Regions from separate parts of the Rhizobium sp. SG2393 genome, predicted to be linked through region 1. Evidence: riboswitches for the same ligand, from Rfam matches in the RefSeq annotation. Region 1 holds a riboswitch; the other holds the start of a gene.

Region 1 (4,208 bases):
CGGATGCTTGAGCATGCCAAGGCTGGCGACGCGCAAGCGCGGCACATCCGGCCGCGCGGCCCGCCACTGGCGGTGCGCGGCAGCGACCACGGAAAGCTCCGTATCCGCTGCCGACAGGAACAGGATGTCGGCCGGAGACTGGCCAAGGTCGATCGCCTCGTCCCCGTCACTGATCGTTCCCTTTTGCGCCAGCAGCAGATGCATCGTTTCCTACCCTCAGACCGCTGCGGCAATGGCAGCGCGCACGGCCGCTTCGTCCATGTCGTGCAGGCCGATGACGACGAGGCGGGTGCTCCGCGTCTCGCCCGCTGCCCAGGGACGGTCGAAATACTGGTCGATGCGCTGGCCGACGCCCTGGATCAGAAGCCGCATCGGCTTGCCCGGCACATCCGCAAAACCCTTGAGGCGCAGCACGTCATGGGCCGCAATCACATCCTTCAGCCGCGCGACGAAGGCATTGGGATCGGCAATCGGGCCGAGTTCCACGATGAAGCTGTCGAATTCGTCGTGATCGTGCTCTTCGCCCGCCTCGTGCTCAATCTCGTGGTGGGACTTCCGGTTGGCGATATCGCCTTCCGTGCCAACGCCGAGACCGAGCAGCACGGCCGCCGCCACCTCGCCGTTCTGGGCCTCGATCATCGCCGGCTTACGGTGCGTGCGCGAGGCGACTTCGGCGCGAACGGCGGCAACGCCATCGGCGTCGATGAGGTCGGTCTTGTTGAGCACGATGAGGTCGGCCGCCGTCAGTTGGTCCTCGAAAAGCTCCTCGATCGGGCTTTCATGGTCGAGATTGTCATCTTCGGCGCGCGCCGCATCCACCTTGTCGTGATCGTCGGCAAAGCGGCCGGCGGCCACAGCGGCGCTGTCCACCACCGTCACCACGCCATCCACCGTCACCTGCGTGCGGATATCCGGCCAGTTGAAGGCCGCGACGAGCGGCTGCGGCAGCGCGAGGCCCGAGGTCTCGATGATGATGTGGTCGGGGCGGTTCTCGCGCTCCAGAAGCCTCGTCATGGTCGGGATGAAATCATCGGCCACCGTGCAGCAGATGCAGCCATTGGTGAGCTCGATGATGTCGTCTTCCGTGCAGGCCTCCGCACCGCAGCCCTTCAGCACCTCGCCATCGACGCCGAGATCGCCGAATTCGTTGATGATGAGGGCGATGCGCCGGCCGCCTGCGTTGGTCAGCAGGTTGCGGATCATCGTCGTTTTGCCGGCGCCGAGGAAGCCGGTGATGACGGTGGCGGGGATCTTGCCCGTCTGCGTCGTCGTGGAAGCCATGGAAATCAACCTTTCATTCTCAGCGGCAGCCCTGCCGCCACGAAGTAAACCTCTGAAGACGCCGCGGCGACCGCCTGATGCAGGCGGCCGGCATGATCGCGGAAGGCCCGCGCCATGGCGTTCTCGGGAACGATGCCGAGCCCGACCTCATTGGAGACGAGAACGACCAGCCCTTTGGCCCGTGAGAGATGGCCTGCGAGCCGCGCCGATTCGGCGGCGATATCAGCCTCCTCCATCATCAGATTGGTGACCCAGAGGGTCAGGCAATCGACGAGAATCGCGGTGCCGGGATCATCGAGCCTTTCCAGCGCGCCGACGAGATCCATGGGCTCCTCGACCGTCTGCCAGGACGGCCCGCGGCTTTCGCGGTGGGCGGCAATGCGCGCCCGCATTTCATCATCCCAGGCACGGCTGGTGGCGATATAGGCGCTGGCAAGACCGCTCTCCACGACGAGCCGCTCCGCAAAGGAGGACTTGCCGGAGCGCGCGCCGCCGAGCACGAAAATGGAGCGGGAGGAAGACGCCGTCACGTGGACCACCGTACGGCAGCCGCAGGCCTGCGGTCACGACGCACGCAATGAATTCGGGTGGCGGGGACAGTGCCCCACCGGACAGTCTCGCGAGCCATGACAACCTCCGTGCTGGCCGAATGGGCGATGATGCGCCCGACCGGGCTCTTCGCCCGTTTCGGATGGCAGGTCTCCTGGCTCGCGGGTCCCTTCGCGTCCGGCATGATGCCGGCGCGAAAACGGGGTCGCCTCGCCTTCCCGGATCGAAGCGGCATGAAAAGGCGGGCGATTCGTAGAAAATAGAGGCGCCCCACCCCGGTTGATCATGCCTGATCCAGTGGCTTTTCCAGCACCGCTTCCGAAAACCCGCCTTGCACGACACGCGCAAATCCGAGGTGAGCAGCAACGTTGCCGGATGGCGACCCCTGACCGCTCTACAGTCGCGGGGTCGGCTGCGATGAGGATGCCCGACATGGGTCCATCCCTTCGCATTCCCATTTACTCCCAAGCCGGCCGCCCGGCCCGGGAACCATCCTGAGCCGAGCAATAGATATTTACGGCCGAAAAGTCAAAGCCCGCCCGCGCCGTCAGGCGGCGCCATCCAAGAGCCGTGACAGGAAATCCGGCGACAGCATCGTCTCCAGTTCCGAGGCAACATCGTCGAGTGCGGCATCGACGGAGGCGCGGTAGTCCTCCACCCCGCCGCTGATGCCGAAATCGGCAAGAAGTGCGCGGCGGAAGGCATCGCTGGAAAACAGCCCGTGCAGATAGGTCCCGAACACCCGCCCGTCCGCCGACATCGCCCCGTCCGGCCGCCCGTCGATCAGGACGGGCGCGCGGGCGCAGTCCGCACCCGTCGTCTTGCCGAGATGGATTTCGTAGCCGGACAGCGCCACATCGTGCACGGTGGAATGGGCGGAGGAGTTGCGCACCGTCTTTTCCGGCGCCATCTCCGTCTCGATGTCGAGCAGGCCGAGGCCCGCGATCTCCCGCTCGCTGCCCTCGATGCCGAGCGGATCGGTCACGCGCTGCCCCAGCATCTGGTAGCCGCCACAAATACCGATCACCTGCCCGCCGCGCCGCCGGTGCCGGGCCAGATCCTGGTCCCAGCCTTGCATGCGGAAATCCCTAAGGTCGGCAATGGTCGATTTCGAGCCCGGCAGGATGATGAGACCGGCATCGGCCGGCAGCCGCTCGCCCGGCCGCACGAAGACGAGGTCAACCTCCGGCTCCTGCGCCAGCGGGTCGAGATCGTCGAAATTGGCGATCCGCGGCAAGACCGGCACGGCGATCTTCAGCGCCCGCCCGCGACCGGCAAGACGCCGCTCCAGCACCACCGAATCCTCCGCCGGCAGGCGGCCGGCGGCCTTCAACCAGGTCACGACGCCGAAGCAGGGCCAGCCGGTGAACGCGCCGATCGCCGTCAGCCCGTCATCGAACAGGCTGACGTCACCGCGGAACTTGTTGATGATGTAGCCCGCGATCATCGCCCGGTCTTCCGGCGGCAGGATCGCATGCGTGCCGACAAGAGAGGCGATCACGCCGCCCCGGTCGATATCGCCGACCAGCACCACCGGCACGCCGGCCCGCGTCGCAAAGCCCATATTGGCGATATCGCCGGCCCGGAGATTGATTTCCGCCGGCGAGCCCGCGCCCTCGACGATCACGAGATCGGCGCCCTGTTCGACGATCGAAAAGCTCTCCAGCACCGCATCCATCAGCTTCGGCTTCAGCGCCTGATAGTCGCGCCCCCGCGCCTGCCCCGCCACCTTGCCCTGCACGATGATCTGGCTGCCGACCTCCGACTGCGGCTTCAGGAGAACAGGGTTCATGTGCACCGACGAGGGCACGCGCGCGGCGATCGCCTGCAGCCACTGCGCCCGCCCGATCTCGCCGCCATCATCGGAAACGGCGGCGTTGTTCGACATGTTCTGCGGCTTGAACGGGGCCACCTTCAGACCCCGGTTGGAGGCCAGCCGGCAGAGCCCCGCCACCAATACCGATTTTCCGACATCGGAGCCGGTCCCCTGCAGCATGATCGCGCGCGTCATTCCGTCTCCGTCCGATTGTGGCAGAACCGCCGCAATCCCCTGCCCTGCCTCAATTTCGCCGCCTCCGTTTATGCACCGGAAGCGGTGCTCGACGGAGGAGCCATGCAAAGTTTGCATAGTATCGCATTTGCGACATTCGCAGCCGATTTCGGCGTTGCGAAGCCGCATATCCGAGCCTATATCAGCGCCATCAACACGAAGGAAGCGCGAGACTTCCTCTTACCTGAGGTCACACCCATGCTGTTCATCTTCAGCAAGCCGAATTTTCTCCAGATCGCCTGGAACTCCCAGGTGCCGGCAAACCAGTCGCGCGTCCGCAACATGGTCGCCGATTCCCCGATGGGCCCGCTCGGCTTCATCCGCACCC
Region 2 (4,208 bases), 270 kb from region 1:
TCAGTGTCATGCTACTGTCATAGAGATGTCATGTTGAATGGCGCATGAATAAGTCAAGCGTCCGGGCGCGCTGACATTTGCCAATCCCCATTGACCTGGCATTTCGGTCACGCAGGGTTGCCTCACCCCCCGCGCGACATCACGGCGCCGAGACGGATTTCGTTTTCCGTCGGGATGCTCTAAATGGCACCTCGAACGGATCGCTATCCCGACCGAGAGGGCCCGCCTATGACCGCTTCCGCTTCCCCGTCTGCTGTGCCGGACCGCCTGCGCATCGCCGTCGCGCAGTTGAACCCGACGGTCGGCGACATCGCCGGCAATCTGGCGCTGGCGCGCAGGGCACGCGCCGAGGCGGCCGAGGGCGGCGCCGATCTGCTGCTCCTCACCGAACTCTTCCTTTCCGGCTATCCGCCGGAAGACCTTGTCCTGAAGCCTGCCTTCCTGAAAGCCTGTTGGGCGGCGCTCGAGACGCTGGCGGCCGAGACCGCCGATGGTGGCCCCGGCCTCATCATCGGCCTGCCGCGACAGGGGGAGGCGGGTCGCCACAACAGTGCCGCCGTTCTCGATGGCGGCCGCATCCTGCATGTGCGCGACAAGGTGGATCTGCCAAACTACGGCGAGTTCGACGAAAAGCGCGTCTTCGTCGAAGGTGCGATTTCCGGTCCGGTCGATTTTCGCGGCGTGCGCATCGGCGTGCCGATCTGCGAGGAAATCTGGAACGATGCGGGCGTCTGCGAGACGCTGGCCGAAGCGGGCGCCGAGATCCTGCTGGTGCCGAACGGCTCGCCCTATTATCGCGGCAAGGTGGATGTGCGCCATCAGGTCGTGCTGCGCCAGGTGATCGAGAGCGGCCTGCCGATCCTTTTCGCCAACCAGCTTGGCGGGCAGGACGAGCTGGTCTTCGACGGCGCGAGCTTCGCCTTCAATGCCGACAAGAGCCTTGCCTTCCAGCTTGCGCAGTTTCAGCCCTGCCTTGCCTTCTCCGACTGGTCGCGCACCGCCGATGGCTGGGTCTGCGAGCCGGGCGAGATCGCGACGATCCCGGAAGCGGAAGAGGCCGATTACACGGCCTGCATGCTGGGGCTTCGCGACTACGTCAACAAGAACGGCTTCAAATCCGTGGTGCTCGGCCTTTCCGGCGGCATCGATTCGGCCATCTGCACGGCGCTTGCCGTCGATGCGCTGGGGCCCGAGCGGGTGCGCACCATCATGCTGCCCTACCGCTACACATCCTCGGATTCCTTCAAGGACGCGGAAGCCTGCGCGAAGGCGCTCGGCGTGCGCTACGACACCGTGCCGATCGGCGAACCCGTCGATGCCTTCTCCTCGGCACTCTCCGATCTCTTCGAGGGAACGGAAGAGGGCATCACGGAGGAAAATCTGCAAAGCCGCACGCGCGGCGTGATCCTCATGGCCGTCTCCAACAAGTTCGGCTCCATGGTGGTGACGACGGGCAACAAGTCGGAAATGTCGGTGGGATACGCCACGCTCTACGGTGACATGAACGGCGGCTTCAACCCGATCAAGGACCTCTACAAGATGCAGGTCTACGCCCTCTCGCGCTGGCGCAACGGCGCGGTGCCGGCGGGCGCGCTCGGTCCTTCCGGCGAGGTGATCCCGATCAACATCATCGACAAGGCGCCGTCCGCCGAGCTTCGTCCCAACCAGACCGACCAGGATTCGCTGCCGCCCTATCCGGTGCTCGACGATATCCTGGAATGCCTGGTGGAACGCGAGATGGGCACCGACGAGATCGTCGCGCGCGGCCATGATGTCGCGACCGTGCATCGCATCGAGCACCTGCTCTACATCGCCGAATACAAGCGCCGCCAGTCCGCACCGGGCGTCAAGATCACCCGCAAGAACTTCGGCCGCGATCGCCGCTACCCGATCACGAACCGCTTCCGCGACCGGTGACGCGCCACGATCGCGCCTCTTGCAAAGCGTGAGCACAAATGGTGAAGTCCCGGCCATCAGGTGCCCCGGCTTGAGGTCGGGGAGAATCGGGAATCCGGTGCAAGTCCGGAACGTGCCCAACGCTGTCAGCGGGGACGGCCCCTCGGGTGAAATCTGAGGATTTCACCAGAAGCCACTGGTATCGCTTGATATCGGGAAGGCGAGGGCGTCGGTTGATCCGCGAAGTCAGAAGACCGGCCTGATAACCATGGAGCGGACCCGTATGGACGGCGGGACGCTTGGTTTGCGGCGGGATGCGAGGCTCTGACAGGGCCGGCGTCCTCGAGACCGGTCGTCCGCCAGCATGCATCAAGGCATGGTCGATCGCCGGCATCCGCTCAAGGGGAGGATGAGGATGATGGACAGCTTTGGCGACCGGTGTGCCGGCTCAGGGAGCGTGCAGCCGGGCACGAGTGTTACGGCGACGGATCATGGACAAGCGACCGTCCAGGCCGATCATGCCGGGTTTGCCGGGGCGTTGGCGACCGCCGACGGGGATGCCGCACGACGCGTGGCGAATGCCGGTTCTGATCCCGGCCTCGATCCGGATTGCGACCCCTGGCAATCCCATCGCCATGCCGCCGGCCCCTTCGATCCGGCGGAGCGCGCCGCCGTCTACCGCGCCATCGAGACACGCCGCGACGTGCGCGGCCAGTTCGAGCCCACACCGATCGACGATGCACTCCTGCGCCGCCTGCTCGCCGCCGCCCATGCCGCGCCATCGGTCGGCTTCATGCAGCCGTGGAATTTCATCCGAGTCACCAGCGAGGCCGTGAAGGCGAGGGTGCATGCCGCCTTCGCCACGGCCAATGCGGAAGCCGAGGCCATGTTCGAGGCCGGCGCCCGCGACCGCTACCGCGCCCTGAAGCTCGAAGGCATCCGCGAGGCGCCGGTCAATCTCTGCGTCACCTGCGACCCGAGCCGCGGCGGCCGCGTCGTGCTGGGCCGCACGCACCAGAGCGAGATGGATCTCTATTCCACCGTCTGCGCCGTCCAGAACCTGTGGCTCGCCGCCCGCGCGGAAGGCATCGGCGTCGGCTGGGTCTCGATCTTCCGCGAGGCGGAGGTGAAAGCCATTCTCGGCATTCCCGATCATGTCCGCATTGTCGCCTGGCTCTGCCTCGGCCACGTCAGGACCCTCTACGACGCACCCGAACTCGCCATCAAGGGCTGGCGCCAGCGCCTGCCGCTCGAGGAGCTGGTGAGCGATGAGGGATGGGGTGCGGGGACGGCGTTGTTCGGGGGATGAGACGCTCCGCAGTCGGCATCGGATGGACGGACGGGAGCACCGCGGCTATCGGGCCAGCCCGCGGTCGTGCTCCAAATCTCAGGGCTTGTCTTCGAGTTCATCGACCCGTTCCGCGACTTCGACAACCTGCCTCTCGATCCGTGCAAGGGATTGCTCCATTGCCGTCTGGACATTGGCGAAAGAGCCGCCGATCTCCATTTTGATCATCAACTCGATGTCGTCGCGCAGTTCCGTCTCGCGTCGCTCGACACGGCGGGTGAGTTCATAATTTGCGGTGACGAGGCGCAGTACACCGGCCATATCATTGCGCAACCCTGCCATTTCCTGGCGGATCAGGCGCATTTCGTCCATCTGGACCTTTGCCTGACGCGCCAGAAATTCGAGACTGATGGTTTCGGTCGTCATCGCCTGTCTCCGACTGTCGTGCGAAGATAGCGCGAAATCGCGCTGCTACAAAGCCCGTTTGCGGTTCTGGCTGCGCCCCAATCCCTCAGTTCTGCACCGGCTGATATCCCGGCCCGGCCGGGTTCTTGAGGTCGATGCGGGATTCTTCCGAGGGGAGGAAGGTAGGGCCGACGACGCGGACGCGGGTGTTCTTGGGGTCGTAGGGACGTTCGTACTGGGTGGTGGCGCGCAGCGGAGTTTCGGCAAGCGCCGGCAGGGGCTTGGATGTCTGAACCTTCGATGTCTCGGCCTTCGACGGCTGCGCTGCCCCGTCCTCCGGCTCGCCACTGAGCGTCGCCGTCTTTGGCAGCTGGCAGCCGCACTGTGCGGCGCCGGCGCGGTCGCGGGTGCGGTAGGCAAAGGCGTTCGGCAGATCGGAATAGGGCGCCCCGGTGGTCGCGGAGACCATCTGGTCGCTCTCTTCGGTCGTGAGGTTATGGTAATAAAGTTCCGTTTCGGCCCCGGGGCATCGGGCCGAACAGGCCGCCGCATCGCGCGGAAAATCCTCCGGCGTCGCGTCCGATGTGATCGGGAAGAAGGCGCCGTCGCAGGTGCGCAC

Evidence for each region. A riboswitch is a leader RNA that binds a small molecule or an ion and turns the genes downstream of it on or off. The one in region 1 is predicted to bind cobalamin.
Region 2: another riboswitch for cobalamin. It lies ahead of bluB (5,6-dimethylbenzimidazole synthase); the one in region 1 lies ahead of cobU (bifunctional adenosylcobinamide kinase/adenosylcobinamide-phosphate guanylyltransferase).

Annotation. Positions count from the first base shown of each region.
Region 1 covers NZ_JBHGAP010000001.1:998,148-1,002,355, forward strand. Annotated here, with positions in the region: gene cobN (cobaltochelatase subunit CobN) at 1-204, opposite strand, end outside; gene cobW (cobalamin biosynthesis protein CobW) at 217-1,281, opposite strand; gene cobU (bifunctional adenosylcobinamide kinase/adenosylcobinamide-phosphate guanylyltransferase) at 1,287-1,811, opposite strand; cobalamin riboswitch at 1,957-2,339, opposite strand; gene ACED18_RS04755 (cobyric acid synthase) at 2,378-3,841, opposite strand; gene ACED18_RS04760 (hypothetical protein) at 3,944-4,208, shown strand, end outside.
Region 2 covers NZ_JBHGAP010000001.1:729,168-733,375, reverse strand. Annotated here, with positions in the region: gene ACED18_RS03485 (NAD+ synthase) at 229-1,917, shown strand; cobalamin riboswitch at 1,959-2,174, shown strand; gene bluB (5,6-dimethylbenzimidazole synthase) at 2,435-3,205, shown strand; gene ACED18_RS03475 (hypothetical protein) at 3,284-3,610, opposite strand; gene ACED18_RS03470 (DUF2865 domain-containing protein) at 3,696-4,208, opposite strand, start outside.